DNA from 2 places in the Bacillus sp. GW823-FHT06A10 genome. Region 2 is predicted to be linked to the other one. Evidence: riboswitches for the same ligand, from Rfam matches in the RefSeq annotation. Region 2 holds a riboswitch; the other holds the start of a gene.
What was found. A riboswitch is a leader RNA that binds a small molecule or an ion and turns the genes downstream of it on or off. The one in region 2 is predicted to bind magnesium.
Positions count from the first base shown of each region.

Region 1: it holds a riboswitch for magnesium, as region 2 does, so the genes downstream of both, AC1Q8M_RS08560 (FtsW/RodA/SpoVE family cell cycle protein) here and AC1Q8M_RS04215 (P-type ATPase actuator domain-containing protein) in region 2, are expected to answer to the same signal.

Region 1 covers NZ_JBXAHT010000001.1:1,692,362-1,709,213, reverse strand. Annotated here, with positions in the region: gene AC1Q8M_RS08595 (peptidoglycan D,D-transpeptidase FtsI family protein) at 1-1,070, opposite strand, end outside; gene AC1Q8M_RS08590 (peptidoglycan D,D-transpeptidase FtsI family protein) at 1,454-3,214, shown strand; gene AC1Q8M_RS08585 (SH3 domain-containing protein) at 3,226-4,053, opposite strand; gene AC1Q8M_RS08580 (RNA polymerase sigma factor) at 4,043-4,576, opposite strand; gene AC1Q8M_RS08575 (penicillin-binding transpeptidase domain-containing protein) at 5,015-6,982, opposite strand; gene AC1Q8M_RS08570 (phosphodiester glycosidase family protein) at 7,262-8,359, opposite strand; gene mgtE (magnesium transporter) at 8,516-9,844, opposite strand; M-box (ykoK) riboswitch at 10,126-10,291, opposite strand; M-box (ykoK) riboswitch at 10,799-10,975, shown strand; gene AC1Q8M_RS08560 (FtsW/RodA/SpoVE family cell cycle protein) at 11,161-12,282, shown strand; gene AC1Q8M_RS08555 (Rieske 2Fe-2S domain-containing protein) at 12,505-13,416, shown strand; partial or broken gene AC1Q8M_RS08550 (HXXEE domain-containing protein) at 13,628-13,726, opposite strand; partial or broken gene AC1Q8M_RS08545 (Ger(x)C family spore germination protein) at 13,908-14,588, opposite strand; gene splB (spore photoproduct lyase) at 14,761-15,789, opposite strand; gene AC1Q8M_RS08535 (transcriptional regulator SplA) at 15,786-16,049, opposite strand; gene AC1Q8M_RS08530 (hypothetical protein) at 16,224-16,397, opposite strand; gene AC1Q8M_RS08525 (DUF2187 domain-containing protein) at 16,682-16,852, opposite strand, start outside.
Region 2 covers NZ_JBXAHT010000001.1:783,133-799,984, forward strand. Annotated here, with positions in the region: gene pbuX (xanthine permease PbuX) at 1-295, shown strand, start outside; gene AC1Q8M_RS04155 (DUF418 domain-containing protein) at 311-1,474, opposite strand; gene AC1Q8M_RS04160 (dynamin family protein) at 2,024-5,683, shown strand; gene AC1Q8M_RS04165 (DUF3931 domain-containing protein) at 5,687-5,941, opposite strand; gene AC1Q8M_RS04170 (GNAT family N-acetyltransferase) at 6,014-6,472, shown strand; gene AC1Q8M_RS04175 (YpbS family protein) at 6,503-6,775, shown strand; gene AC1Q8M_RS04180 (sulfurtransferase) at 6,778-7,611, shown strand; RNA gene ssrS (6S RNA) at 7,728-7,910, shown strand; RNA gene ssrS (6S RNA) at 7,932-8,115, shown strand; gene AC1Q8M_RS04195 (hypothetical protein) at 8,170-8,619, opposite strand; gene AC1Q8M_RS04200 (hypothetical protein) at 8,703-9,014, shown strand; gene AC1Q8M_RS04205 (glutathionylspermidine synthase family protein) at 9,018-10,256, shown strand; gene AC1Q8M_RS04210 (DUF350 domain-containing protein) at 10,249-10,635, shown strand; M-box (ykoK) riboswitch at 10,849-11,014, shown strand; gene AC1Q8M_RS04215 (P-type ATPase actuator domain-containing protein) at 11,351-12,076, shown strand; gene AC1Q8M_RS04220 (5'-3' exonuclease) at 12,209-13,075, shown strand; gene AC1Q8M_RS04225 (FbpB family small basic protein) at 13,431-13,571, shown strand; gene AC1Q8M_RS04230 (acyltransferase family protein) at 13,900-15,093, shown strand; gene AC1Q8M_RS04235 (YveK family protein) at 15,094-15,837, shown strand; gene AC1Q8M_RS04240 (CpsD/CapB family tyrosine-protein kinase) at 15,824-16,444, shown strand; gene AC1Q8M_RS04245 (sugar transferase) at 16,463-16,852, shown strand, end outside.

The DNA.
Region 1 (16,852 bases), 910 kb from region 2:
TTCGTCATGACAACAAAAGCTCGATCGAGCAGTGGCTCTGAACTCTTAAAAGCTCTCAAGTTTTTCTCTATACTTTCTTCCACTTTCTTTTGTAATTCCATATCAATCGTTAATGTTAAACTATTACCACTTTTTCCTTTAGAGATTATTTCTGTGCTAACAATGTTTCCTGATTTATCAGTAATATTTTTCACTTCTTCTTTTGTGCCGTGTAATACATCTTCATATCGTTGTTCAATATAACTTTTTCCAACACGATCATTACGGTTATATCCACGTACTAAATAAGAATCTAAATTTTCTTTCGGTAATCCTTCTTCACTACTCGTAATATTTCCTAATACAGAACGAAATAAATTACCGTTTACATAATTACGTTCCCAATCAACAGTTGCATCTACTCCTGGAAAATTCGCAAGATTTTCGCTTATCCGCGCATACTCTTCATCTGTTACATCTTTTTTAATGATTTGTGGTGTTAGTTGATAACCTGAACTCATTTTACTTTTAATAGCTAACACCTTTAAATCTTGTGCTGTTAATTCTGCTAATTCTACCTCTGTAACACGACCTCGTCTTAAGTCTTCTATTTTTTTATCTAACTCTTTTCCCTCTATACCCTTTTCTTTAAACTTTTCTATATCTTTCTTAGTAATCTTTGTCTCCGCACGTTTCGAATTCAACTGCATCCAAAAATCTTTTTTATCGATAGCTGTTAATTTATTTATATCTTGTTCAGGCATTTCAAGTAATTTCGCCAAGTCTTTTGCTGTTTTTAAAATATCTTCACTCGTAATTCCCTTCACCCTTGTATACGTAATTGTGCGAAGAGATTTATTATTAACAACTGTTTTCCCTTCTCGATCTAAAATTTGTCCACGTGGAACTGGAATACTAGTTATTGCATTTTGACTACTTTCCACTTGGTTCTTATAAGCCTCTCCCTCAACGATTTGTACCTTTCCTAGCTGCATAATAATAGCTGAGAATAGTACAAATATGCAAAGGAACATTATATTTAATCGAATAGATATATATGTCTTCTGCTTGTTGCCTTTTTGTTCTTTCATAAATCCTCCATTTAATTCTTTCAGGAATTGCTACAAATACTAAAAGCATTCCTTATATATTAGATACCGATAATCGGTTATAAATATCGCCTCAATTTTTTGCTTAATCCTTGTAAGCAACCATTCCTTTTCGTTTAGCTACGGCATTAATAACTCTCCCTTCTTGTTTTCTCTCTATTTTTTTGCCGCTTGCATTAGAAGTGCTAAACTGTATAATGACTCTTATTAAACTTACATATAGACTTGCTAGTAAATTTTCATGCTAATTATTCCTTTCTTCATGCTTTAATACTTAATAGACAACCTAAACAATAAAGTTGTTCCACATTTACAAAAAAAATAATTAAATATAAGATGAAATAGGCTACATAAGGGAGGGTTATATGTTACATACAAAAAGATGGAGATTTTTTGCGGTTCTTTCTATTGTAGGTTTGATTTTACTAATTTTATTAAAAATCAACTTCATTTCAATTACTATCGCAACTTCTTCAGCTGAAAGAGGAAAGATTTTTGATCAAAATGGTGTAATACTAGCTACAAATAAGAAAGTTAAGTCTCTATATTGCACTTCTAATGATGAAAAGTTATCGAAACAAGATACATCAAACACATTAGCTTTTTTTAATCAATTTTCAAGCGAGTTTCAACATGATATTTCTACAGAGAACATAAAATCTCAATTACAACAATCTTGTAAAAAACAGACTATGAATGATATACCGTTATACTCTGATATAACTGAGAATGAACTTGCATTCATAAACAAAAACAAACCCAATAATGTAATAATTAAAGATGAATGGATTCGGTATTATCCTAAACATGAAATTGGTTCACAAGTAATTGGGTATGTAGAAAATGACCTTAATTCAAAGCATATGGCTGTTGGAAAAAGCGGGATTGAGCTGCAATATGAAAATGATTTAAAAGGAAAACCAGGTAAAACTCTTATTTTTAAATTGAATAATAAAAAGTTCTTATGGAACATTCAAAAAGTACAAAAAGGAAAAGATGTACGGCTAGCTTTAGACTTTGAGTTGCAGCAAAAGGCAGAAGAAGCATTAAAATCTCAAATTAAGAAAACACCTGATGCTAAAGCTGGTTATGCTGTAGTGAGCGATGCGAAAACTGGCGCAATTTTAACTATGGCCAACTCGGTAGTTTTTGATCCAAATATATTAAATACACATGTATCTTCTAGAAAAGAAAACATTAAATCTCTTTCGCAAAATAAAGCAATTCAAAAATTAAAGTATGGTGAATCTTATGTAAATATGGCTTCTACTATAAAACCACTTACTATTTTAATTGGATTAAATGAAAAGCTTTTCCAACCCGAAGATACTTATTTAGATAAAGGTACTTTTCAGTATGATAATCAAAATAACATTACGAATGCGCCTGGAACACCAACAGGGGAGATTACACCGAGGCAGGCTATCATTAATTCATCTAACACATTTATGACAGCAAAAGTAGCTCTGCCCCTATTCAACCAAAATAATGGGAATATAGAAAAAGTGGCACATATATGGACAGATTATTTAATGCAATTCGGCCTACGTTCTAAAACCGGGATTGATTTACCCTTTGAAGAAGACGGACAATATGAATTCCATCCATCTAATAAGTTTGAAAATGGAATCTCCGCTTTATTAAACGCCTCTTGGGGAGGAAATGAAGTGCATACCCCTCTTCAACTCGCTCAATATGCAGCAACTTTGGCAAGTAAAGGTGATAAATATAAACCTCAAACTGTAAGTGCAATTATTAGTCCGGACGGTAAGGAAACAAAAAAGTTTAAACCAATTTTAGAAAGTTCAAATCGTTACCCGATGAACTTTTGGAGTGTCGTGCAAGGTGGAATGAGTCAAAATATAGAGGAAATTAAAAAGTTGCCCTTTGACGTCGCAGGTAAAACAGGTATTACAGGTTTTCCGAATGAGCAAGAAAGAATGATAAATCATTCTCTTTTCATTGCATATGCTCCTACCGAAGATCCACAAATTGCCGTTTCTGTCGTTATTCCTGGTAGTAATTCAGAAAAAAACATCGCTGCTCTCGTTACATCAGAAATTTTAGAGTCTTGGCATACACTTCAAAAAGAGAATAAAAACAAAGAGGAAGGTTCATTAAAGTGAACCTTCCTCTTTTACCAAATAGAATCTATATTTATTATTTTCCATTCACCATTATCATTTTTTTCGAACATAAATGAATACTTAATATCAGTTAAAACATACTCTTTTTGTACGTATCCAGTATTGCCATTAATTGTCGATATTTTTATATATCCATCATTTTGCACTTTTTCTGGAATCCAAGCTTTTACCATTTCATTAGATACTTCATATAACACTTGTGATTCTCGTTTTGGTTCAGCTAAAATTTTCGTTTTATTTCCAGTAACCGTTGCATATATAAAATGCGCTTGCTTTGGTTGGTTACTTTCTGTCAATCCACTTGGTACTTTGTATACTTTTTTTGTATCATTTGCAAACTCTCCCCCCATTGTAAGAGCGACTTGCAACTCATGAAAAATATCTTCATCAAACTTCAGTTCATCCTTCTTATAACTCTTCCCTTTAAATAGAACTTCATCATTTAACGCTTTGTACAAGTCATTTTCATTTTTTGAGTTCGTACTTTGATATAGTTCATTCATAAATTGTTTTAATGATGGATCTTGAGCAGACTCATCTTTTGTTTTAGGCTTAATTTGAGTACTACTTTGTACTGGTGATTTATTATCATCAAGCCAAGGTTGTTGAACAATGAAAAATAACATTGTACAAACCAAAACAACTACAATAGGTAATGCTTTTTTACGAAATGGTCTTTTATGTTTTACAAAATCCACTTCATTATTTTCATATATAGACTGCTTTATTTTAGAAATAAATTCTTCTTCATCTTTACGATTCTCCATTGGCCCTTTTTTTATTTTTCTATACCAGTCAGGATTTTGTTTATTGTTCATCACTACTACCCTCCCCTATTAATTTTGAAACCTTACTTCTCGCTCTACTTAATCTCGATTTTACAGTTCCAATGGATACTCCTAATGTTTCAGCCATTTCTTCATAAGATAATTCATATTTTGCGTCCAATATAATTATTTCACGGTGCTTTTTAGGTAGTTCTAATACAACCTTCCACACATCATTCATTTCTTCTTGCTTAAAAAATTCTTGTTCTGCTGACAGGGATTGCTTATCGTCACTAAAAAATCCTATTAAAGATATCCTTTTAAAATAAGAGGATTTCAAATAGTTTATTGCCGTATTTCTTGTGATTTTTAATATCCACGTTTTAATAGATGACTCCTTTCGAAATGAATTCCAATTTTTAAACACCTTTATAAATACATCTTGCGTGATATCATCTGATAAGTGTGGATCTTTCGTAATAATAAATGAATAATTCCATACATCTTGCCAATAATCTTTTATAACATAGTCCAGCTCATCATGATTACACTTTTCAATAAACGTCTGTTCCATTTCCACACCTCAAACTTATTTGAATAAACATAAGACTGCCCTCACTTTTTTATTATGGTTTCAATATATAGACAAGATACAAGTTTCATTTGTTCCATTGTTTATCTTTTTCAGGCAGAATAATACTACTAAAAAACAAGTAAAGCATACAATGATAAAAATCCACTCACAACAATCTGTTTTTTTGAATTTAATGTAGCACTCCACTTGTCCATTTCAATTTGCTATCTCCTTCTATTTACCATTAGCAATGCCAACTTTTCAGAAATGAAAATTAAGATAAGGCATTAACTTTCTAGAGTCGCAGCAAAAAAGCATTCTCGATTAGAAAGAATGCTTTTTTGAAATTTAATTGTTCTATATTTTCCCCAATTTATATCTTTGAGTTAAGCAAACATGTAATAAATTTAGTCAAAAAATTCACCATATAATTAAGTATTATTTCTGAAATACATGTTTTACTTTTTCACCTGGAACGTTACTTCCTCCTCTTCCTTTTACATCTTCAATCATCATTGTAACAATCATGTCTGGCGCATTTGCATCGAAAGCTGCGAACCATCCCAGTTCTTTTCCGTCTGCTTCTTTCGACTCTTTCAGTTCTGCTGTGCCAGTTTTACCAGCAAGCGTTACACCATCAACCTTTGCAATTCTCCCTGCACCATCAGGGTCATTAATGACTTTGATTAATGCACTCTTTAATATCTCTTGATTCTTTTTAGAAACCACATTTTCTTTCCAATTCCCTGCTACTTTTGCTTCTTTTAAAAGATATGGCGACGGAATATTCCCTTCATTCACAATCGGTGCATATGTTAATGCTAAATGAAGTGGCGTCATTAATACTTGTCCTTGTCCATAGCCCGTGTCTGCTAGTTGAATATCGTTTTTTATCCCATCTTTTGCAATGATTGAAATAGGAAATTCGTATTCGATTGGTAATTTTTCATGAAATCCGTACTTTTTAAATTCCTTTACATACTGATCTTTTCCCATTTTCAAAGCTTGTTGAGCAAAATAAATATTATCAGAGTACTTCATTGCCTTATCAAAATCAATTGGACTTGCATCCTTTACACGCGTTACATAGTAATTTCCCCAAGATGAATCTTTTGTCCACTTCAATCCTTGAATTTTAAATTCTTCCTTCGGATTTATTGTGTTTGTTTCCAAACCAATTGCACCTGTGATCGTTTTAAATACGGAACCTGGTACAAATGCTTGTGTAAAGCGATTCGTCATTGGTAGTTTCGAGTCGTTACTCCATGCTTCTCGTTGGGCTTTCGATGCTCCTCTAACTATTATATTTGGATTATAAGCAGGGCTACTTACAAGTGCGATTGTTTCACCTGTTTTAGGATTGACCGCTGCACTAGACCCTGCTTCAGTTTTCATCTCATTAAAGATTTTTTCTTGAATTGCAGCATCAATTGTTAACGTAACATTTTCTCCTTCTTTTGCTTCTTTTTTTGCTACGTTTTTAATCTCTTTCCCCTTCTCATCTTCTATAAATACGCGTCCACCCTTTTCACCACGCAATTTATTTTCTAACACTTTCTCTAAACCGGTCTTACCTACTAAATCATCTGCTTGATAACCTTGTTTTTGAAGTGATTTTAACTCCTCCGCATTCACCTTTCCGATATATCCAGTTAAGTGTGCCGCTGCTTCACCTAATGGATACGTACGAATATTTACTGGGCGAGATGAAACTCCTTCTAATTCAATATAATCATTCTGTCTGGTTCCCTCTTTTAAAATACCAATTGGTACAAAGGAGTCTGGTTTTATCCATTTTGCTGTGAGCTTTTGTTCGACCTCTTCTATAGACATATCAAGTAATTGTGCTACTATTTCTTTCGTTTGCACTGCTGTTTCGCCTAGTTTCTCTGGAATAATTCCAACCTCAGTTGCTTTACCATTCGTTGCAAGCCCTTTTCCATTGCGATCATATATTTCTCCGCGTTTTCCTTGCTCTATTTGCATACGTACTTTGTAATCTTTTTTCATACCTGGGAAGATGAAGTCTGGTGTCCAATCTGTTTTCCAAGACTCTTTATCTTTCACAAGTTTTGCTTCATGGATGAATGAAACTGGTCCTACATCCGTATCCATCTTAACTTCAAAAAGAAAAAGCTCTTTATCTTTCGTATTCTCTCCTTTCATTTTAACTTTTAAATTCTTAGCTCCAATCCCCTCATATATTTTTTGATATTTTTCTGTAAATTCTTTTTTAGAAATCGATTTTTTGGCATGATCTGATAAATGATCATACATATTTGCAAACTTTTTATCATTCCATAAATTAATATATTCTTCAAATGCTTGTTTTGGCGGTTCGTTTTTATTACATCCTACCAACATAACTGCGAAACAAATGAAAAACAGCATCCATAATTTTTTCAATTCAATCTTCTCCCTTAGTTAAAAATGATAATTCCTTTCTTAATTTATTTAATAAAAAATGTTTTAACGCTTAATAGACAGTGAAAGTAAGGATATTGTTCCATATTTACAAAAAACTAAAAAAGAGTGATAAGAATTCCGTAAATTTGGAATCCTCATCACTCTCGTTTGATATTGTGCAAATCATGAATATGAAATAATAATTTCTAATTTTAAAAAATAATTTTAATTTTCCAACTAACGAGATAAAAATCATGTATTTGTTCTATTTTTAATAATTCATAAATTCGTTGAAATGTTCGCATCAAATTCATCTGATGTTTTGGTATCTATTTTTCTCCCATCAATTGTCATCTTTATTTTTTGTTTTTGGTTTGCTGTTACCACCCAAGCGTTCGGTAAATAACGATCTTCATGGGATAATGTAGACGGTGAATTTATAACCTTTCCTCCTAAATATAGCGTAGCAGAAGAACCTCCATCCATTGCCATTGCATTTATAGCGCCTTTTTCATATAGAATATCTTGACACTCTTTTAACGTAGCCCCTATACTATGCGTCTGTCTACCGTCAATAACTAGAAACATAATTGTACCATCTTCTTTTTGGGCCATAATACTTCTTGGAGCCGACCCCCAACCGCCGTCTCCTTCTGTAATCATTTTTTCTCCATTTACAATTAACTGTGGCATAAATCCAGCTGCGGAAACGACTTGTTTATCCAACAGTTGTTGGGTAGAATAATTTCCTGTTATCATTTGACCAAACTTTGTTAATCCCGTAATAATTGTAGGGGCATTTCTATCCATATTTGTATCAATAGCTTTCCCATTTTCTATCACAATTCCAGTAGCAACATTTCCTCCACCCCTTCCTGTTTCGTCAGCAAATCCACTTGCATTCACAGCAACAAGTGCATGATTACGTTTTGCCATTACGCTAATTTTTTCTCCCCTGTTAGCGCCCTGTGTTCCTTGATGGCTAACAAGTTTAACATTGAAGGGATTGCTAATAGTAACTAATTTTCCTTCAAAAAGAAAGCGACTATCTTTGTTACTTTTAATCGTTTCTACATCAATTTCTAATGGCTGATTTTTAAATTCTTCTAATCTTTTTCCTGCTATTTTTTTATAAATATGCTCATCACTATTTGACCATTTTGGATGATTAATTCTATCTTGCAATTTATCTAGTTCCTTTTGGGATAGGAATGTATACTTCGCATATTGTGGATGCTGAGAAGTTAGTATACTCCCAGCCATTGTTATGCGAAGCTCCCGGCCATAGCTAGTACCAAATAATATTCCTATGCCAATAAGCATGAAAATAGACAATAGAAGCAAAATTCGTTTGAAGATTTTTCTTAGATGTTTCATAGTTTTATCCTCCGGTATTAATTACATTCAATGAATCTTTTAAAATATTTTTTAATAAAGACAAAGGTGTTTGATTTCCTCATGCCTGAATTCCCCGCTATATTTTAGCAATTAGGGCAAAATACTTATTCCGAATTTCATTTTTTCAGTGTATATTTATAAATTTAATAACATTTTTGCAACCATGAAATAAATTACTAATCCTGTTCCGTCAACAAATGTTGTAATAAATGGACCTGAAACAACTGCAGGATCTAGTTTTAATTTTCTTAGAATCAAAGGTAAAACAGCTGCTACAAGAGAGGCCCAAATAACAATAAATAATAAAGTAATTGCTACAACTTGTGCAACTTCTGTTCCAACTCCTAACATATAAGCACGAGTGAGCCCAGCTATCCCAAGTGCAAGTCCAAGAAGCATACCTATTGCAAATTCCTTTTTCATTACACGGAAAATGTCTTTAAATTTCACCTCTCCAATACCAATTGCACGAGTAATTGTTGCTACAACCTGTGTTCCTGTATTCCCTCCAGTACCTACTAATAATGGAACAAAGAAAGCAAGGGCAACTACAGTTTCAATTTCGTCTTCAAAATACTTTAATACTGTACCTGTATATGCCTCAGCAACAAAAAGAAGTAATAACCATGGTAGACGTTTGAAGAAAATACTCCAAACGCTAGCTTCAAAGTAAGATTGATTCAACGGTTCACTTCCGCCTAACTTTTGAATATCTTCTGTAGCTTCTGCTTCCATAACATTCATTACGTCATCAAATGTTATAATACCAATCATTTTATTATTTACTGTTATCACAGGTATGGCTGCTAAATTATAATTTAGTAGCTTTTTTACAACTTCTTGCTGGTCAACTTCAGCATGTACTGAAATTACCTCTGGCATCATGATAGTAGATAATATCTCTTCATCTGCTGCTAGTAATAACTCATGTATGGAAACGATTCCCTCAAGATAACCATGACTATCAAGAACATAACTATAAGATATTGATTCTACATTTTCAGAATGTTCCCTAATGTACTTCAATGTCATTTTTACTGACCAATTTCCTCTAACTGCAACAAAATCACTTGTGACAAGACTTCCTGCCGTTTCAGGTTTGAAATTCATCAATTTTTTTACGTTATGTTTTGTAATTTTGTCTAGATACGCCATTAATTTAGCTTGTTTTTCAGGATGAACCGCTAGAAGTAAATCTACTAATTCATCAATCGGTTGTAAATTTAGTAACTTTTTAGCTTTGTTTTCAGATAAGTGAATTAAGATATTATATTTTTCTTCTGCACTCATATATTGAAGCATTTTAGAGCTTTTTAATACGGGAATCGTATTTAGCAATATGATTTGATCTTCAATTGAAAATCTTTTTACTTCTTGCGCAACATCATACGACGGAAGACGTAAAACTTTCTCTGCATCCAAATTATTTTTGGTTACAAGTAATTCTTTTAATAATTTCTTCATGTTAACTCCTCCTCATATTGCTAAGGGAGACTCTAGAGTTTCATGAGTGGTTTTGTTTTATTTTATCTGTCTAAAATTTTTTATTAGAGCAATAATAGTTACATTGCAATCAATTCATTATTTAGAATTACCTCCTTTTTGAATATAGACAAGATAAAAATAAATAACATTAAACAGAAAAACCTTTACTCAAAAAGGAGTAAAGGTTTTATCACAATACAAATAAATGATTATTAAGACAGCTCTGCCGAAATCACAGAGGTGCCTTTCTACCAAATCGTATACCACTCCCTCGTTGAGTTTTAGCACTGTATAGCATAGGTTTTTATAACCAGCTACATTAAGAAGGGCCTTAATCCGACCGTTCCTGTTGACCCATTGGCGTCTCTCGACATTTTTGGGCAGCAGCGTTTCTCTATACAGGAGCCTCACCTAACAAAGTTTATTGAATTACTTCAAAATTTAAACCAGAATTTAATATTTGTCAACTGACTTTCAATTCCATTCATAAAAAAATCTTTTATAGAAAATGAAATTATATTTTATTATAAATTTAAAATTCCCCTTAAAAAACATAGAATTCAAATAGATTTAATTCGAAGAAACGTAATAAAACATATGAAACTTATTGTTTTTAATCAAATTCCAACTTTATAACAAAAGATGAATAATTAGTCATTCTGTATATCAAAAGAACATTCACAAAAAAATCTTCTTTTATGATTAAAATCTTCTTTACTGTTTATCAAATTTATATGGTTAAACTACTTAATCAAACGATACACTACAAGTCAAAAATATGTACTTATACAGAATGATTACAGACATTTTTTCATATCATTTCTCAAAGAACTATAAAGCAATAAAACAAATAAAATTAGCAATATGGTTGCTTGACAAGCAAAAAAAATATATTTATGCTTGCTACACGAAACAAACACATAAAATTTATATTGCTTAACCTGTTAGGTGAGGCTCCTATGCAAACACAGGCTATTGCCCAAAAATGTCGAAAGACGCCAATGGGTAGAACAGGAATTGTCGGATTAAGGCTCTTCTTAAGATAGCTAAGTAATGAATTTTCATTACTTTACGTTGTATAGTGCCAAAGCTCTACTAGAGGGAAAAAAGCCTTATTTACTCATGCCATTTTGAATCCCTCTAGTTACATACTAGGGGGATTTTTGCGTAAAAAACAGGGAATAAGCGATAGAATCTTCCTAAACAAAAGTCATATTTAGTAATTGACGAGAACAAGATTCTATTCATTAGCAAATGTAATATTATGTTTTGTTTTAAATCAGGAGGATATTAAAATGAAAAAAATATTAAAACTCGATTATCTATTGCTCCTTCCTCTATTCATAACATGTACTTTAGGTATTATCATGATGTATAGTGCAAGCTCCATTGTCGCTGTCCAACATTACGGTTATAACAGTAGACATTTTGTTGATTCTCAATTAACAAAGCTACTTTTAGGAACAATAGGATTAATAATTTGTGCTTTACTCCCATATGAAATATGGAAAAAACGAATAGTCTCAATCTGTATTATGGTTGGGGGGATTTTTTTATTAATTATGGTTTTATGGAAAGGAAAAGTGGTAAATAATGCTCAATCATGGATCTTTGGAATACAGCCAGCTGAATTTCTTAAATTAGGAACAATCCTTGTAACAGCCCGTTTTTTTGCATTGCGACAAGAACAAGCTAAAAATAACTGGAGTGGTATCGGAAAACTTTTATTTTTTTTAGCTACAATTTTTTTTCTTATCTTTAAACAACCAAATTTAGGATCTGCACTTTTAATATTAGGTATAGGTTTTAGCATATTTCTTTGTTCAGGAATAAATATAAATCTACTAATCAAAAGAACTACCATCGGTTCTATTTTATGGTTACCTATTTTATATTATTTGATTCAATATAGTTTATCAGAAGTTCAAAAGACACGTATTACTACGATTTTCAATCCCTTTCTTGATGCGCAAGGAAATGGATACCAGCTTGTAAACTCTTTTATTGCCATGGGCTCTGGAGGAATCACTGGTCGTGGATTTGGAAATAGCATACAAAAAACAGGTTATCTTCCAGAACCACACACTGATTTTATAATGGCAATAGTTTCTGAAGAACTAGGATTTATTGGTGTATTTATTCTATTGGTTGGAGTTTTGACTATAGTACTTCGCTCCTTAAAAATTGCACAATTATGTGTAGATCCATTCGGCAGTTTTATAGCAATTGGTATAGGATGTATGATTGGTATGCAATCAGTTGTAAATTTAGGTGGTATTACGGGACTATTTCCTCTTACAGGTACTCCATTTCCATTTGTAAGTTTTGGTGGAAGTTCTTTAATGGTGAATTTAATAGCAATAGGAATATTGCTTAATATCTCAATTTTCAATAAAATAAAACTTTCTCCTTTTTAAAATCTATTGTACTTTAGTCATTTTTGTTACATTTAGAGAGATTATGCAGGCTTTCATAATGATTTGATTAAACTGTAGATTTATTAATTTTAAACCAACATTTAAAATATTTTATAGCATAGAATAGACAGTATACAGTAGACACCACTAATATCTACTAGGTGAATAAAAAAGAAGGAGAAAATAAATGACTCTAAATATAAATAGAGTATTCCCACGTAATTGGTATGCTGTGAGTTATGTAAAAGATATAAAAAAGATCCCAGTAAAAAAAGAGTTACTGGCAAAGATTTTCTATTATATCGGGATGAAAAAGGCGAAGTTCAGGCTCTATCACCTTACTGCCCTCATCGTGGCGCTGACTTATCACTGGGACAAGTAGTAAATGGTAAACTAGTCTGTCCCTACCATGGTTGGGAATTCGATAGTTGTGGTACTTGTGTAAGAATTCCATCCCAACCCAATAAACCTATCCCGAAATTTGCTCATACCTTCTCATACCCTGTAAGAGAAAAAATTGGGTTGATTTGGATATACCCTGATAGTGAGGAAACTCCACCTGAATGGCAAACTTTTCATGTAATGGAGAACACTCCTTTTAAACTCTCTTTCTTCCACGCCACTTGGAATGCACACCTTACTCGATCAATCGAATCTGTGCTGGATACTGCTCATCTTGCTTATATACATAAAAAAACGATTGGTAGAAAAACAAAAGCCGAATCAACCAATTATAAGCTGGAGGGAACACTGGATCAGTTTATATTCTCAAATGGTGATGCTTACCTTGAATACAAATTCCCACATCAGTGGATGCTTCACAGTGGCAAACAGGAGAATGAGTCATTTATTCCGTATATTACGTTTACACCAATTGATGAAGAAGAGACATTAATTATGGGATATACCGGAAGGACATTTTTAAAGTACTTCCCTTTACTAGACCAAATTTTAGCTAAATTTAGTTTAAGAGTACTAAAAGAGGATCAAATTATTGTAGAAAGTCAACATCCTAGACCTATACCAGAAGCTTTAAAAATGGAGGCCCATGTTCATGCAGATATGGCTCAAATTCAGTTTAGAAAACGTTGGTTTCAGTTTTTACAAAATGGGTCTTGTTTTTCACTTGATTAAAGGCACGTAACGCAGTATTAAATATAGGTGTAGTGATGTTGATAGACGTGGATGCTACCCCATCGCCATCAAGCTAAAATTTTATAGTACCCCCTGAACCCAATTTTGTACTAACTCGTAACAAAAAATCCCTTCAAAAAAAGAAAGGCGCCTATGCACCTTTCTTTTGTAATTCATTCTCACTCTCTTAGCATTCAGAATCCCTTATGAATCACTTTAATGCATCATTGTACGGACCTAATGACTCTTTAGAAAAGTAATAATTTGTCTCCTTACTTTTCAGTAACATATTTCCTCTTATTATTAAAAATAAGTCGTTTCTACTTAATATTTTTACTATAACTCTAACTAGTGCTAACCAAAGGATCATAATAAGCCAAATATAATTTATTAATCACGTTTAAAGTACATAAGTCTGCACTGATTGAAAATGCAGAACCAGCATTAATATCGTTTAGCGTATTTCTAATCCGCTAACGACTTAAATCACCTTATTTCACTCTCTTCGGTAAAGTTGAGCCTGAATGTTCAATTACTGGATGAACATAAACATTAATGTCAGCATTACTAAAATAATTTTCACCTTGATCCCAATTCTTACTTATTTTCTTCCATTCTTTATAATTATTCCGCTTATATACTTCTCCTAATGCTAATACATCCACCTTATATTTTTTTGAACAAGCTTTATTGATTTTTGAATCCTTTGCTCCATCTCTTTTGAAATATCCTTCGTTAAGCGTTTTTCATCCATAACTTGTTTATAATCGCTAAAATGCAACTCCGCCAAAGTACCCTCGAGAAACAAATAGACGGATGTTTCTTCTCATTTCATGATCACGAATATGTACATCTAGCGTATTCTGTAAAACATTAGGATTCGAGAGTAATTTTTCAGAAAAAATAATCACTTGTATATGCGGAAAAAATAATTCACGACTAATTTTTTTAGCAATAATTCGTATTTGTTCAAATACACTATCTGCTTTTGCACTCACATTAATATAATTATTCCCTGCCCCTTTTCCACCTTGCTGCGCTAACTTACTGGGAAGTACCATCTGATACGTCCCTTTCATAATTGGATTTGATTTCTTTTCCTTAACAATATCGTAAGACGCGCCTACTACAAATCCTCTTTCTTCTATCTCCATTAACTCAGAGCAACCACTGTATTTTTCTGTTTAACTGTTGGGATTCAGCTCATAATGAAACATATTTTTACATAAAAGACTTTCGTATATAAATTTTTCAAATAATTTATTAGCGAATTGTTGACCAATATCACTTTTTTGAGTGAGTAATTTTTTAGATTGATGATGTAATGAATTTTGTTCGTTTCTTTTATGTAAAATATTCTAGTTTTGCATTAGGAAAGAACTGTTTCATATAGGAATAGAGATAATTTTTTATATCCTCTTCTTCTTCTTTTTGATAAATGTATTTTCCGATTCCATATTTCCCCCATTTATACCTTCTTTTCTCTTCATCTAATTCTAATTTTGTCATCGGGTAGTTTTTTTCAATCACTCTCTTAGCTGGCTTTGTAAAACGATGTTGAATAAATTCAAATGTAATATCATCCCGTGAATCAAGAGGTAATTCAGCATTTAGGCGTTCAAACATATGATAGTATCCTTCCTTCCAGCCTTCATGTAGGTAAATAGGAGCTACAATGAAACCAAGAGGATATCCAGCTCTAGCTACTTTTCCTGCTGCCTCAATTCGCTTAGCTAAGGGAGAAGTTCCTGGTTCAAAGTTTTTAATCACATAATCAGCGTTTACACTAAAGCGAAATCTTGTTTTTCCATTATGTTTAGCATCAAGTAAATGATCTACATGGTGGAATTTCGTAACAAATCTCAATTTCCCATATTCAGATTCTCCAAAATGCTCAATGGCCCGTTTAAGGGTATGCGTTAAATAATCGATTCCTACAATATCTGAAGTACACGACGCTTCAAATCTTGTTACTTCAGGTGCACGCTCTTTCATGTATTTATCAGCAGCATCTAAAATTTCTTCAACATTTACATACGTTCGTATATAAGGCTTACTTCCCATCGTTGTTTGTAAATAACAATAATGACAATGTCCCATACATCCCGTTGCAAAAGGAATTGCATACTCTGCTGAAGGCTTGGAAGTATCGAATTTCAGTGTTTTTCTAACACCAACAACCAGCGTGGATTTTGCTACTCGATACTTTTGAAAATCGTTATCCCCTGGCAAATCTCTTACTTGATTATGAGAAGTAGTATGTCGAATTTCAACATCCATCTTTGAAAACTTCTCAAACAGCTCTTTCCCCAAAGGATAATCTAGTGCTTTCGGTTCAAAATATACGAGCTTAGGCATAAATGGCTTATTCATTCTAACATCCCCTCTGAAATATCACCATAATAGTAAGTGTAAGCTTGGTTTGCCTCATCTTCGGTAGCATATATAGCCATCTCATTTGTTAGTGGATAATACGTTTCGTAAAGAAATAGTGCTAATTCATTAGGTCTTTCAGGATTATTTACAACTGCTGCAGCTTGTATGTTAGCTACGTCTTGAGTATGAGGATTTCGGTAAAAAATATAAACAATATCACCAGCATGATACGTATTACTTTCAGAAGAAAATTCCATTCCATCACCATCTCATTTCATAAAATTCAATGCTCACAGTTTTACTTTCTAATTTCCTTGTAGTGTAACTATTTAATTACATTGATAATGATTACGTCATACAAACATATTTGAAAAATGAATAATAAATGTACTCCCAAAAAGGCAAGCATATATCAATGCTTGCCTTTCGTTCTAACGACGATGTTCAACAAGATCGATTACACCTAAAACGACGTGTGCTAAACCAAAACCAAATACTGTATTTGCAATCATTTTATTAGTTCCACGAGTTTGTTTAAGAGCATAACCTGCTGCTGTCACTGCTGTACCTAAAGCTGTTGGAATTAATCCTTCACGAATGTCCACAGTGATGCCTCCTTGTTTCGCAGTTAGTAAATTTGTTTTAATAACTCTAGGTAAAGTATTAAAACAAGTATTAGTATTTTTCTTTTTAATAAAATTATGTGAAATTTTTATGAATAATATTTTAAATTCATAACAGCTATAAAGATTGAAAAAATTATTAATTAACAAATAAGAAAATATCTTCAAAACGTATTTTCATATGAAAATTTTATACCTCTGACAAAAAAACTTTGCGGAAATTCTCTCCATAAAAAGTGCTCCTAAATTTATATAGGAGCACTTTTTTATGAAACACTATTCTTTATTTGCTTATGAACCACTTTATTATAATAACCATGCTTTACAACCTGCCTAAAATCATCTACCTCGATATCCATTCTTTCCGCAATATCTACAACAATTGTATTTTGTAAAACATTCACCACAAATCCCATTAATTGCAAATTAGGATTTTT
Region 2 (16,852 bases):
AATGTTTGGTATGGTTATGGCATATGGTATTAAAATGTTAAGTAGCGTTGACTTTGGAAGACAAGAAAACTTATTAATCGTTGCATGTTCTGTTGGAATTGGGCTTGGCGTAACAGTCGTTCCTACATTATTCTCACAACTTCCAGAAAGCATTCGTATTTTAACAGATAACGGAATTGTACTTGGAAGTGCATCAGCAGTATTGTTAAATATCGTATTTAATATGGTGCCGCAGCGCAAAGTGAAAGTAAAAGAAGAGCCGGTGTCTATGCAAAGTGCAGTAAGAGAAGCGTAAAAAAGCAAGGTCTCGTTATGAGACCTTGCTTTTCTTTTTAAGTGGCATCATTTTCCCGTAAGTACCAAGACGCCAAATGTACTCAAGTGGCCCGTATTGGTAATGTGAAAGCCACCAGCGGCTAATAAAGATTTGTAACGTGTAGAAACCGACGCAGAATAGTGGTCCAACCCATAATGGAGCAAGATAATCATTTTTGAATAGTAGCCCGAATACAAGTAATGTAACAATTGTATGTGAGATGTAATTCGTTAACGCCATTCGTCCAACGTATTGGAATGGACGTAATACTGTTTGCCATTTTTCTTTTTGTAATAAACGCATTAACGTGACAATGTAGAAGATGAACAATGTCTTTCCGCTTATCATCGTAATGCCCATAAGTGAAAATGGTGTGTATGGTTGATTGTTCATAAAGAAGTAAACCATAATAAACCACATCGGTAATGTTAAAATGAACATAATGATTTGCCATTTTTTAAGTTTTGGATCTAATTCCTTAGCACGGCGGAAAATGTCTTTTTTACCGGCATATAATCCGAGTAAAAACAATCCTAGTGTTTCAGGAAGCATAATAAGACTGTTACTTATTGCTTCAGAATAGAATGAATAGAATCTGTCTGTAATTTGTAAGCCCCAGTTTTCTAACGGCATAATGGCTATGGAAAGGCCTAGTTCATCTACCGGCACTAATAACATGACAAGAGAACCTAATAATGTGAACAATTGCATGAAACTTAATAGTACAATTGACCATATTAAAATAGTACGTGTCTTTCTTTTGTAAAATAAAAATAAGAAAAACCCGGTAATTGCATAAGTATGTAAAATGTCACCGTCCCATAAAAGAACGTAATGTAAGAACCCGAATAATAATAAGATAAGTAAGCGGCGAACAAACAAAGTTTTTGGGCGATCGGTCTTCGCCTCAGCACGATTCATAAAAATATAAAAACCTAATCCGAATAAAAACGAAAAAATTGTATAAAATTTCGTTTGAATAAACATATCGTAAAATAGGCGAATATAGCTGTCTATCCCTTCGTAAATTCCTGTAATATCACGTGAGTCAACCCCGGCAATAATTGGCCAGTTAACAAGAAAAATACCTAATACAGCTATTCCTCTAATAATATCGATGGAATGTATCCTCTCGCCTTGTGAAATGTTTTGTGTCATTATTTTCCTCCTTGTTAAGTAATTCCCTTTTATTATACAAAATGTAAAGAAGAGGGTATATAGGTAATTTCCAATTTTTAAAACTGTTAAGATGTGTATTATGAGATATAATAAGAGTGCACAACAAGTTTTAACCTTTTTCAAAACAGGCAGTAAAGCTCCTTCTTATAAGGAGCTTTCTTTATGAAAAGTGTTGATAATGATTCTCTTTAATGATAAAATGTATTCAAAAGTGATAATCATTATCAAAAAAGGTTGGTGCATGAGTATGGTATATGCATTAGTAGCAGGTACAGTTGCTGTATATGCAGTTATTGCAAAGTATGTTTTAAATGGAGTAGGAACAGCAAAATGAGTGATATGACATAAAATCCCTTTCATTTGTAAAAAGAATGAAAGGGATTTTTTATTTTTAATGAGAATATGCTGAAAATTTAGTATGATAGTAAAGTAAAACTGTAATCAATGGGTAAGTGTAACTCTCACTGGTTATGAGCTCGCAATTAGCGGGGAAAAGTATATACATCTTGGATAAAGGGGAACAAGGGGATGACAAACATAGTACAGACAAACGGTATGAAAAAACTTGTTTGTTTTTATGAAGAGTGGCAAAAACACGGCGATGCAGAGAATAGCTTAAAGTTGTTTGAAGTAATTCAAAAATATAAACGAGAGCAGCTTATGATAGCGTTCTGCGGTCACTTCTCAGCAGGGAAATCAACGATGATGAATCATCTATATAAAGCGCAGTTGTTACCAACAAGTCCAATTCCGACAAGCGCTAACGTCGTTAAAATTGAAAAGGGATTTGATCGTGTTGTTGTAACGATTAAATCTGGAGAACAGTACGAATATGACGGTGCATATTCAGCAGAAGAATTAAAGCAAATTTGTAAAGATGGCGATGAGGTAATTGGTGTTCATATTTATCGGAATGATGCACCAATTCCTGAGGGTGTTATGTTAGTTGATACACCAGGGATTGACTCAACAGATGATGCCCATCAACTAGCGACAGAATCAACGCTACATCTAGCAGACGTAATTTTTTATATGATGGATTATAATCACGTCCAATCGGAAGTGAATTTGCAATTTGTTAAAGAATTGAAACAACGTAATAAAACGGTTTATCTCGTTGTAAATCAAATAGATAAACATAAAGAAAATGAATTATCATTTGAGGATTATAAAGATAGTGTGAAACAATCGTTCTCTAACTGGGATATTGAAGTAGATGGAGTTTATTATACGTCATTACGAATGATGAACCATCCACATAATGAAATTGGAAGCTTAGAAACATTAATTACTTCTATTATGAAAGAAAAAGAGCAGTATGTAAGAGAGGGAATGGAGCGAGAAACAGAACATTTAATGGGAGAACATTTCTCGTTTATTGTTTCTGAAAATGAAAAAGCTCTTTTGACATATGAGGAAGAGTTAGCATCACCGCTTTTGATTTCAGAAATAGTTGAAAAGAAAGAAGAGCTAACGGAAACTAAACATCGCGAGGCTAGTAAAGAATCTCATGTGAGAAACGAATTTATAAAAGGTTTACAAGCTATATTAGATAACGCGTATTTAATGCCATTTGAAATGAGAGAATTGGCAAATGCATATTTAGAAACGAAATTAACAAAGTTTAAAGTTGGTTTGCTATTTGCGAAAGGAAAGACGGAGCAAGAAAAACAAAGACGTGTAGAGGCGTTTTATTCTGCCCTTCAAAAGACTGTTGAAACGCAACTTGATTTTCATGTGAAAGAATTTATTGTAGCCTTCTTAAAAGAAGAAGGATTGTTCACGGAGGAAATTGGGAAAGACATATATGCTTTAGAAATTGCTTTTGGACCAGAAATGTTAGCTGAAGTCATTAAACAAGGTGCAGGTTTCACAGGTGATTACTTACTTCTTTATACAGCGGATGTAGCGAATGAACTGAAGAAACGTTATTTTACAAAAGCACAGCAAATTTTTGATAAAAGTGCAGTTGTTTTAAAGCAAAAAGTGAAGGAAGCAGTTGCTCGTATGGAAGAAGAGATTGAAAAATATACGATGTTGCAAACGGCAAAAGAGACGGAATTACAATACAGTAACAATTTAGAGACATATGAAAGTTATTTACAAAATGTTTGGCACGAGCGTGTTGCTACACCAGAAGGATTGCAAATAGAGGAGATATTGCAACGTGAAAAACAAATTGTTAGTGAGAAATTCACACTACAAGAGCAGGAAATGGTAAATGATAACGTAGCGGCTCATGAAGAAGAGATAAAAGGAACGGCAGCTTTAAATATTCAGCGTATATTAGAGAAAGTGAAGAAAGCTGAAATGATATTAGAGCCATTGCCAGCGCTGAAACATGTACAGCAAGAGGTGATAGAAAAAAGGCGTCGTGTGGAAACGAAACAATTTACAGTAGCGTTATTCGGAGCTTTTAGTGCTGGGAAATCATCATTTGCCAATGCCTTACTTGGTGAGAAGGTACTTCCTGTATCACCAAATCCGACGACGGCAACGATTAATCAAATTTTGCCGGTTACAGAGGAAAAACCACACGGAACAGTAATGGTTCAATTCAAATCAAAGCAAGCTCTATTAGAAGATATGAAAGCTGTTTATAAGCTGTTTCATTATGAGATTACTACGTTAGATGAGGCGTTAGCACAAATTGATAAAGTTATGAAATATCCTTCACCGACTGGGAAGCAAAAAACAACATTTAGCTTTTTACGAGCGGTACAAAAAGGGTATGATGCAGTTTCTACTTATTTAGGAGAACAAGTACAAGTCACATTAGAAGAGTTCTCTGATTATGTAGCGAATGAAGAAAAATCATGCTTCGTTGAGTATATGGAGCTTTATTATGATTGTGCTTTAACAAGGCAGGGAGTAGCGCTTGTAGACACACCTGGAGCGGATTCTATTAATGCTCGCCATACGGATGTTGCATTCCAGTATATTAAAAATGCAGATGCTATTTTATTTGTAACATATTATAACCATGTATTCTCTCGTGCTGATCGTGAATTTTTAATTCAGCTTGGGCGTGTAAAGGATACTTTTGCCCTTGATAAAATGTTCTTCTTAATTAATGCGGCGGATTTAGCAGAGTCTGAAGAAGAACTTGAAATGGTAAAAGGTTATATCGCAGATCAGCTACTGCAATACGGTATTAGAAATCCGCGTTTATTTGCAATTTCAAGTTTATGTGCGCTTGAAGAGAAACAAGGAAAGAATGTTGAAAAAGAGAAGTATGGTATTTTACAAAACTCTGGAATTACTAAGTTTGAGGAATCATTTACGTCCTTTATGATGAGAGATTTAATGCTTGTTTCTGTGCATGCTCTATATGGTGCGTTGCAAGGGGCAGATCAGCTTTTAGTAAACATGATAAATGGTGCAAAGCAGGGGAATGAAGAGAAAGAGAAGCAAACGAAAAAATATGAAGCAGAGCGTGATCAACTACTTCATATTATTTCATCATATAGTGTACTTGCTGAAGAACAGGCGATGCAAAATGAAGTGAAAGAGTTGCTTTATTACGTGCAACAGCGTCTATTCCTACGTTATAACGATGTGTTTACTGAATTTATTAATCCGGCGTCACTTCGAACGGATGGAAATGTGAAAACACAATTGCAACAGTGTGTTATGGAATTAGTAGCATTTATTCAGCATGATTTATTACAAGAAATGCGTGCGACATCATTACGTCTTGAAAAATGGATAGACGAAGCGATGAAGCGTGCAAAGGACGAAATTGTAGTGAACTGTAAAGTAGAAAATCAATCAATTTCTATGAATGGAACAGTTGAGTATGAATATAAAGATATTACACATAAAGAACCGTTCCCTTCAGTTGAAATAAAAGATTTCAAAAAAGCACTGGCACATTTTAAAAATGAGAAAAGCTTTTTTGAAAAGAATGACAAAGCTTTTATGCAAGAAGACGCTAAATCTGTATTAGAACCGCTTGTATCAAACTATGTAGCCGATGAAAAAGATTTATTTGTCCATCATTATAAGCAAGAATGGGATATGAAGTGGAACTTATTCCAAAAAGTGATGCAACAAGATGTAATGAACTATTATGAAAGTATATTGTTTGCATTGGCTGAAACGATCGATGTATCTCTATATGAACAAAGTAAAGAACAATTGCACAATCAGTTAGTAGAGATTGAAAAAGAAATTTATGTTATATAGTCGTTATGAGAAAAAGATTCGTTCAATTTTCTTTTGCAGTACAGTATCTAAAGATTTGACAAATCCAGCAAATTCATCGGTAGAAATCATATGAGTAAGAACGAGTCGTCTGCCATCTGGTGTTTCACCGCATAAGACGAATGAAGAAAATTCGTATGTTTTATTTTCAACTACTAATTTTGGATAGGAATACGTGTCGCTTTTCTTCTTCTTTCCATCAATAGAGATGACGTTGCATTTTTTCTCATTGTTGTCCATGGTGAATCCCTCCTTTCTATTATTTATGGTAGACAAGGAGGGTTTAGAACAATAGAGATGGGGGGATTTTTTATGTCTTTTGTAATAGAACGTATTTTAAAAGAGGCTATACCGAAGTCTTTATTGCTACTTGCTGATCCAAGTGAACGGCAAATAGCTATATATGTACAAAGAGGGTTAACATACGTAGCAAAGCAAGGGGGCAGCATCATCGGTGTGTATGTTCTTTTGGAAACAAGGCCGAAGACGATGGAAATCATGAATATTGCGGTTGCAGAGCATTTGCAAGGAAAAGGGATTGGGAAGAAGCTATTAAGGCATGCCGTAGAAACTGCTAAAGGATATGGTATGTCAAAACTTGAAATTGGTACAGGCAATTCTAGTGTTTCACAACTTGCTTTATATCAAAAATGTGGATTTCGTATTTTTTCTATTGATTTTGATTACTTTTCGAAGCATTATGAAGAAGAGATTATTGAAAATGGCATTGTATGCCGTGATATGATTCGGCTTGCAATGGAATTGAATTAGAACGTATAACTTATTTAGGGGGAAGAGAAGATGGAAGTACATAAAGCAATTACAGCACATTCTCGTAAACAAAATGAAAGTGTAAAAGCATGTTTACAATTAGATGCGCAGCGTGAAGCAGCTATTGAAGCAGCCGTATCTCTTGCGTCAAATGGGAAAGAATTTTCGGTTGATGTCATTAATGTTGTAACAAAGCAAATTAATGATCTTGCAAAAAATGGTGTTACCTTGCAGCGTAAATATGTTACAGAAGAAATGGTTATGGAGTATGTAAGTCGTTTACAAGAGAAAGAAGGTCGTTAAAGATGATAGTTACAGTCGAATGGTTACGTGAGCATATAGAAGATGAGAACGTCCGTGTAATCGATTGTCGTTTTGATTTAGCGAATCCTAATTGGGGTAGAGAAAAGTATGAAGAAGAACATATTCCTCATGCGTTATATTTTGATTTGAATTTAGATTTATCAAGTCCTATAGCAGAACATGGTGGCCGCCATCCGTTGCCAAGCATTGAAGAGTTTGCGGACAAGCTTTCGGAGGCTGGTATTGATGAACATACGACAGTAATTGCGTATGACAGTCAAGCCGGTGCAAATGCTGCTCGTTTATGGTGGTTATGTAACTATGTAGGACATGAGAAAGTATATATATTAGATGGTGGTTTCCCGGCTTGGAAAGAGAATGGACTACCGACGACAGCGGAAATTCCTGTTGCTATACGAAAAACATTCAAAGCTAACATACAAGATCATATGCTTGTATCGATGGAAACAGTAAGAGAGAATATCCAGGCAGGTGCAGATGTTACGTTAATTGATTCAAGAGAGCCAAAACGTTATGCTGGTGTAGAGGAACTTGTCGATCATAAAGCAGGACATATTCCGACAGCAACAAACTATTTTTGGAAGGATGGAATGTTGCAATCAGGACAATTTAAGAATGAAGCTGAGCAACAAGAACGATTTCAAAATCTGTCGAAAGATAAGGAAACCATTGTATATTGTGGTTCTGGTGTTACGGCATGTCCAAATATCATTGCGTTAAAATTGGCTGGATTCCAAAATGTTAAATTGTATGCAGGTAGCTGGAGTGATTGGATTTCTTATCCAGAAAATCAAATTGCAAAAGAAGAAGATTAATCACTTGCATGCAAAAATAATTTGTATTAAAATAAGGTCACAAGCAAGAGATTGCTCGAAAAACTTTGTATTTTACACATTGGAAACAATGTGATAATATAACGACAAGTAAATAATACATCCTGCGGTGTACGTAACTTATTTATGTCTAAAACCGATGTTAGTTATACGGAAGCTCAATATTTAGCGACCATCATCAAGCCTTCCTTGTGGAGGAAGATGTACGGTAACTGTGAGGGCATCCACCTGCGAGTAGCGGGTTTTTGGACATTTACGAGGAGCGGCACGTGCGGGGGTCTTATTTCAACTAACCTTATATAAAATTCCTACGGTGTACGTAGCTTATGCATGTCTTAAACCAATAAGTTTAATATGGAAGTTCAATATTTAAATGTAGCTAACATGCCATCTTTTTAAGAAGGAAGTTACAAACATTTGTGAGAGCATCCACCTGTGAGAGCAGGTTTATGGACATCTAGAGAGAACGGCATATGTGGGGCTATATAAAAACCTTACGTTTTATACGTAAGGTTTTTTTGTTGCATAGATATATCAATATTATCTTGATTCACCTGTGAAGTTTCCGTAATAAATGTAGCACTTTCTGTCTTCATCAATCTCTCTTGAATCCAAGGAGAATTCCATAGACATGCCGTCTCGCTGAATATATATAATATCTGAATGAAGAGATGGTAAAATTTCTTCGTAGTTCCATACATCTTGACTATCTACTAAGCTTGAACTCGTTTCACTTAGTTCTCTAATTTCAAAACCGATGTGGGAGTATGTAGGGTCTGAAGGGTCATTGGCGAAAACTTCTTTTTGAATATAAATAACTGCTGTTCCGTCTGGATCAACCGAAGTTGCAGTAACAACATAAGTATTTTTCTCTTTAATAAAATATTCACAAGTCATGCGTGCGATAATTTCAGAATTAGAAATATTGGCGTAGTTCCATAAAGCAGGATACCCTTTCGTTTCATCATTAAGTCGATATTCTAAGCGCATTTAATCCCTCTTCTTCCTTTTTCTTCTACTTTATCATGCCATCCTATATAATAGGAATAGAATTTAAAAAGGGGAGTGCGAAGGTGACAAAAACGAAATGGCTAGTAGGTGGTGTCGTAACGTCTTTAATGACTGGCACTTTATTTGGTTGCGCACAAGATCTTCCCCCAAAACCGAATGATAATAGTTGTTCTGATTGGGATTGGGATGATGAACTTGGGGTATGGCAGTGTGATGATAGTAGTTCAGGTTATCGTGGGCATTATTTCTATGGTGGGCGATACTATCAAAATAAATCTACTTTTAAAAATTCATCGGCGTTTAAATCGTATCAATCGTCTGCTGAATTTAAAGGTGGAATTGGAAGCGGTTCAAAGGGAGGATTTGGGGGCTAAAATATGTCGCAATACATAAGGGATCGAAAAGAATTTTATTTAAAATATCCGAATTTTTGGTCGGATTTATATGAATGTGAGTATAGTTTGTTTCATGTTTTTTCTATAACAAATCAGACTTTGGACCAATTACACTTAGCGACTGAACGAATGGGGAAAATATTTTTTAAGACTGCTAGACTGCTGCGTAATTTAAGTGACGAACAGCTTCTAGATCTTGGCTTTCCATCCGCGAGTTTATCATTCATTAGAATGAAAGGGCTTTATCCTGAATCTGTAATTTCGCGATTTGATTTTGCTGTAACAGAGGATAACAAAATCAAAATGCTTGAGTTTAATAGTGATACACCAACTTTTATTGTGGAATGTTTTCAAATGAATGGGAAAGTATGTGAAAATCTAGGTTATGATGATCCAAACTCGGATCAAGAACGATTGCTATCTTCTGGTGTAACGAAAGCAGTAATGGAAGCGACAAAGGGATTAGATAATCCAAATGTTGTTTTTACAGCACATCATGAACATATCGAGGATTGGAATACCACTATGTATTTAAGTCAGCTATGCCATGTTGAAAATAAAGTAGTGCCAATGTCAGAACTTAGAATTACAAAGGATGCTCTAGTTGATAAAGATGGGACGAAGATTGATGTTTTATATCGCCAAACGTATCCGATAGAAGATTTAATTGAGGATCAAGATCCTGAAACAGGAGATTTGGTAGGTGTGGAACTGCTGCAACTTGTAAAAGCCGGAAAGCTTTTTATAATAAATCCTTTGTCAGCATTTTTACTTCAGCCAAAATCAATTCAGTGTCTTATTTGGGGGTTAGCAGAAGAAGAGGTCTTTTATACAAATGAGGAACAACAGTGGATTAAAGAATATATGTTACCTACATATTTAGAACCAGATTTATTTTTAGGAAAAGGTTCTTTCGTTCAAAAACCTTCATTTGGGAGAGAAGGAGATACAATTACGATTCGCGATAAAGACGAAAATATTATGCTTCAAAATGCACACGAAACGTATAAAGCGTCACTGCCGATATTTCAAAAGTATACCGAACTGCCAGTCGTATCCTTGGAAACAGAAAAAGGGATCGAGAAACTGTCATATGTGTTTGGTTCGTTTTTAATTGCTGGAAAAGCGAGTAGTATCGGTATTCGTGCGGGAGAAAAGATTACAGGAAATGAATCGTACTATTTACCGGTAGGTATAAAAAGGAGGGGAAAAAATGATTAATTTTTTATTATATTTAGCAGTAACACTCGGCCTTTTATGTATAGGTCTGTTCTTGATGGAAGTGACAACGAAAGTAAAGGAATTTAAGTTAATGGCTCAAGGAAATAAGGCGGTAAGCTATGTGCTTGGAGGACGATTACTTGGGTTAGCTGTTGTTTTATATTCGACAGCAGCTAATTCAATTTCACTTCTTGATATGATTTCGTGGGGAGCAGTTGGGATTTTGGCTCAAATTATCGTCTTTTATTTAGCTGAGTGGCTTACACCACGCTTTAATATAAACAAAAGTCTCGAAGAAGATAATCAAGCAGTCGGTCTTTTTCTTATGTTTTTATCGCTTTCAATTGGGATTGTAATCGCTGGTTGTATAACTTATTAAAAACTTTACGTTTAAACGTAAAGTTTTTTATTTTATCCCGCTATTTGCCGGGCAGCCCGATTGGTGAGGGCTAATAATCAGTGGGGGATGAACAAAACCCCCACTGATTAAAGTTTCACTTTATATACGTTAGTTTGCCATACCTTTTGAAAAAATTGTAGGCTACTGTTGACATCTATTTTAAATAAGAGTAACATTTTCAATGTAATGAAAATAAGTCTCTGTTAGGTGAGGCTCCTGTATAGAGAAATGCTACTGCCCAAAAATGTCGAGAGACGCCAATGGGTCAACAGGAATGATCGAATTAAGGTTTTTCTTAACGTAGCTGGTAATGTACCTATGCTATACAGTGCTAAAACTCGGCGAGGGAGAGGTCCGTAGATTTCTAATTATATTAGAAATCGTTTATTTGTGTATGTAATGGCCACTACTCTCTTAAGGGTAGGGGTCTTTTTTGTTACCAAGCTATGAGTAATTTCATAGTATAAACTATAAAATTAAACGAGGAGGTGAGGAGCATGTCAAATTCTGACTCGGTTCCGTTACCCATATACTTCAAATCAAAAATATATGATGTAGGCAGGAAACGATTTGTTCCTCCCTCTATATTTATCACAATGTAGCGTTTATAAAGCGCTAGACAACTTTCACAGAAAAGTGGATAAATTGAGAAACAAAGCGTTTCTTCCTATGTTGTAAAGGAGGAGACGATAATATGTTATATGCAAACAAAACTGTGGGTAACACGTCATATAAACTAAATAAAAAATCAATAAAAGAACAAACAATGCTCCAAAAAAATAAAGATTTATTAATTGAAATTGCAACAAGAGATGTAAAATCTGTATTTGCATATTTTAAAACAACAAGAGACGGACTATCAATGAAAGAGGCGCAAAAACGTATTCAAGTATATGGCCGAAATGAACTAACTTCAAAAAGAGCAATTCTTACAGAAGTAATGATGAAGCTTGGTGGCATGATTCCAGGTTTTTCAAAACAACGTGTGTGTGATGAGTTACAACGTGAAACGATTACTGTATCTAGAGTAGAATGTTCTAGTAGTACAGGGCTAAATAGTGAACTGAAAATGATGGAGATACCAGTGCAAGAACTTGTACCTGGAGATATGATTTTTCTTTCGGCTGGAGATGCTGTGCCAGCTGATGTACGTATTATTTATGCAGATGATTTATTAGTGAATGAGTCTGTGTTAACGGGAAACGAAGCGAGTATAGAGAAGTTTGAAAGCTGCTATCACCTTGAACGTAAACGATTTATTCCATTAAAACGGATGAAAGATTATAATCCACTTGAGCTTGAAAATGTATGTTTTAAAGGTTCACATATCGTTAGTGGAAGTGCAAAGGCTGTCGTTGTTTCTACTGGAAAAAATACGTATTCAGGCATATTGCATACTTGTTGTAGTAGAACGTCTTAATGTGTTAATGGTGCTAAATATACAAAAACAATGTATAATAGACAAAGTTGAGCAAAAACGTAGAATGGTAATCTATTTATATAACCTTACGTGATAACGTGAGGTTATTATTTTTTTAATAGGAGAGGAATTATGAAAAAAGTATTATTAGTTGATGGTATGGCACTATTATTTCGTGCTTTTTACGCAACAAGTGTCTACGGACAATTTATGAAACGACAAGATGGAACCCCTACGAACGGGATTCATGGTTATATGAAACACTTGTTAACAGCTACGCAAGCGATCGAACCAACACATATCGTTACATGCTGGGATATGGGAAGTACGACATTTAGAACAGAATCGTTCTCGAATTATAAAGCAAATCGTGCAGCGCCACCAGAAGAATTAATTCCTCAATTTGATTTAGTGCAAGAAATGACTGCAAAATTATCCATTCCAGTTATCGGTATGAAAGGCTACGAAGCCGATGATTGTATCGGTACGCTTGCAAAACAATACTGCAATGAAGCTGAAGTTTATATTTTAACTGGTGATACAGATTTACTTCAACTTGTTGATAAGAACGTTACAGTTATGCTTCTGCGTAAAGGAATTGGAAATTACGAATATTACACACCGGAGAAAATCATGGAAGAAAAAGGTGTAGAGCCGTGGCAAATCGTCCATGCAAAAGCTTTCATGGGAGATACAAGTGATAATTATCCAGGTGTAAAAGGTATCGGTGAAAAAACAGCGTATAAGCTTATTCAAGAGCACGGAACAGTATCCGCTGTACTAGAAAATGTAGAATCATTAACAAAAGCGCAGCGTACGAAGATTGAAAGTGATTTAGAGAACTTAAATATTTCGTTGCAATTAGCACAAATTCACTGTGAAGTTCCAATTTCATGTTTACTAGAAGAGGGATTACACACAATGGATGAAGAAAAACTTAGATTTGTTTGTGAAGAAATGAATTGGGGAAGACCTGAAATATTAATAAATATGCTATAAATAGTTTGGAAAGAGGGATGTTGTATAAGTCGAACTTTGACTTGGTGACACCCTCTTTTGGTTTTTGTAAACAGTATTATAGTAAATAAAATTATGTCGAACTCAATTTTAAATATATAAATGTTTCGACAATATATAATGATAAAAGTTGATGAAAATAGTAACTTTTATAATGAAGTGAATTAATTTCAACATAGTTTTAGATAGCTTTTTTTTCGTGTTCACAAAGTTGTCAGAAAATAAGCGGAATTTTCATATGAAGTTCAAATAGAATTCACAACAATCAATTATTATAAGGACACACAGATAATTCCTTATCTTTTATATAACCCATCCCCCAAGGAGGACAATGAAAATGAGAAAAAAAGTGAGAAAATCTTTTAAACAATTATTAATTGAAAATAAACAATCACTATTAAATAATAAAGAAAATATGAAAGAAATTGAAGAGAGAATTGAGAAACGACATGTAGCATATAGTGGTGCGAGTAATTAAATAAAATAAAAAAGATAGCCTATATAGGCTATCTTTTTTATTTTATATTGAAAAAACGTTATTCATCTTTTTAATTTTGTAAATATGCAAGATATTTTTATAGTGTTTTTCTATCAATATTACTCATTTTTCGAGGTTGAAATTGGTATATACCAATTTTTGAGATTTTCTATTCATAATATTACAAAAAATGTTACAATACACTCAAATTTATACTATAAAATCATTTTAATATGAAAAATTGGAATGAAAAGAAAGGAGGGGAATATGAATAAAGATGTCGCTTTGAAATGATTATTATCATTTCATTAGGAGTTGATGTAAAAAGATGAAGAGATACGAAGAATTGGACTCTATAAGAGGGATTTCTTCATTAGTAGTAATGATTGGTCATCATTTAATGATTTTTTCAGCATTTCAAAATTACAGTTATGAAGATAATAAACCATTTGTTGTGTATCTATTAAAAGAAACACCTGCTCGTCTAATTTTTAGTAGTGGTAACGAATCTGTTATTATCTTTTTTGTTTTGAGCGGATTTGTTTTGTATGAATCTATTCAAAAAAACTATAGTAGCTATGGATCATACCTTTTAAAACGTATATGCAGAATATACATTCCTTATATTGTGGCAATAATAATAGCTATTATATGCCAGGCTACAATTAGTGAATATGGTATTTCTTATTTAAGTGAATGGTTTAATCGCTCATGGACGATTGAAAGTTCTTCAAGCTTAATCGCACAACATATTTTATTGGTGGGGAAATATAATACAGATGCATATAACGGTGTCATTTGGTCACTTGTCCATGAAATGCGAATATCAATAATTTTCCCGTTAATTTTGATGATTTGCTTGCGAAAAACGTTAAGGGGTTCATTACTATTATTGTTTAGTTTTAGTATATGTTCTGTCATGATGTTATTTTTGTTTCGTGCGGGCTTAACATTAACAAGCTATGCATTAACTTTGCATTATACGGTGCTATTTTTACTAGGGGCACTAGTTGCGAAGTATAAAAATAATTTAATAGTTTTTTATAGTAATTGTACTAAAAACACGAAAATTGCATGGTTTTTATTTGCGATTTTACTTTTTATGTATGAAGGGCTTATTGGAGAAATGAAAGTGCTCAATAATTTTATATTTCGAGACTACGTAGTGGCGATAAGTGCATGTCTATTTGTCATATTAAGCTTGTCAATATCAACTTTGTCGTCCTTGCTACGTAATAAATACTTGTTATATTTGGGGAAGATTTCTTACAGTCTTTATTTATATCATATTATATCGTTATTTTCCCTTATATACATGCTCCATGAAATATTACCGTTGCCAATTATTTTAATTTTTTCACTTGTTTTTTCGTTTATACTTGCAATGTTTTCGTATATATATGTAGAAAAATTTGCATTCAGAGTCGGAAAGTATGTAACAAAACAAGTGGATAGAAAGGAGAAAGGGTTATCTGAAAAGAGTGGCTTGCAGGATGTTATTCAGAAAAGGGCGGTGAAATAATTGAAGCAAGAAATGAGCATAAAAGATTTTCAACAATTATTGAAAAGAAGATTCGTAACGATTATTTTAACGATGTGTTGTTTAACCGCTTCTTTAGTTCTTATCTCTATGTATGTTTTAAAGCCGTCATATCAATATTCAACGCAAATTCTTGTTGGGAATTTAGATGAGTTTAATAAGGAAAATTCAACAAATAAAACACAAGAAAATAAGCAACTAGTAACATCGTATGTCGATATTTTAAAAAGCCCATTAATTATTTCAACAGTTAAAAAAACTTTGAAATTAGAGCAATCAAGTTATGAATTAGCACAAAAAATCTCGGTAGTGAATACGGACAACTCACAAATTGTAACTGTTACAGTAAAAGATTCCAATCCGAAAGTCGTGAAAGACATAGTAAAGACATTGGCAGAGCAATCACAAAAAAGCTTTCAACAGTACACAAATGTACAAGGAGTGAAAGTATTAACTGATCCTGAGTTACAGGAACAGGCCGAAAAATTGTTTCCGAAATTTCAACTGATCATTCCTATTTCTTTAATTGTTAGTTTTTTTGTTGGTATAGGTTTAGCTGTATTTCGAGATTATTTTGATGAACGTATATACGTGGAACAGGATTTAGAGAAAATAACAACAGTCTCTGTTATTGGTTACATAAATATGAAACCGAATAGAAAAAAGAAACCTACAGAGGTTGATAAACAATCATCTTTATATCGAGGTGAACATGTCGATGTTTAGGACAAAGAAACAGCTGCCATTCGATCTGCATGATGATCTGATGAAAGAGCAGTTTTATACGGTGTATCACGAGTTAAAAAAATCTGGAAAACAACTGTTCACAGTTAGTTCAACGAAGGACAGAGGTGTTGTTGCCTCGCTTATAGTAAATATGGGTCTAGTGTTTGCGGAAATGAAGAAAAAGGTGTTACTTATTGATGTGAATTTTTCTGACCCTAAACTACATGTATTATTACAAAGTGATCACATGATAACAGTAAACGATATAATAAGCTCTTCCCCCTGCAATTATGAATCTTTTTCTAGTAATTTGTCTAAATACTTATATTGTATTCCTGCAAAAAAAACAGTACACACAGGGACGCCCTTAGTTGCTATGGATGAATTTGATAATGCGATTGCTAAGTGGAAAGAAGATTTTGATTACATTTTCTTTTATTCTTCTGAAGTATTTGATCTTCCTGCTACGCACATTATTGCAGGGAAATGCGATGGAGTAGTCTTAGCAGTTAAAAAGCGAAAAGATTCACTACGTACAGTGCAAAAAGTAATAGCGAATATAAATAGAAAAGAATGTGAATTAATAGGGATAATTTTATATTCTTGAATGTGGGGGTAACGATCCATGATTCGTGAAACAAATCAAGCCAAGTTGTATACGATTCCAGCTCAAGAAAAGCCTAGCATATTGAATCGAAGTGTAAAACGCTTGTTTGATATTATATTTTCAATCATATTGTTACTATTAACGATACCAATTATGTTGTTCTTTTGTATTATGATTACTTTAGAAACATCAGGGGCTCCAATTTACTTTCAAGAACGTTTAGGTATAAACGGGAAGAAGTTTAATGTATTTAAATTAAGATCGATGGTAAAGGATGCTGAAATAAATGGCCCACAATGGGCAAAAGAACATGATTCAAGAATTACAAAAGTTGGATTGTTTATAAGAAAAACGAGAATTGATGAATTACCGCAACTTTTAAATATTTTAAGAGGGGATATGTCTTTT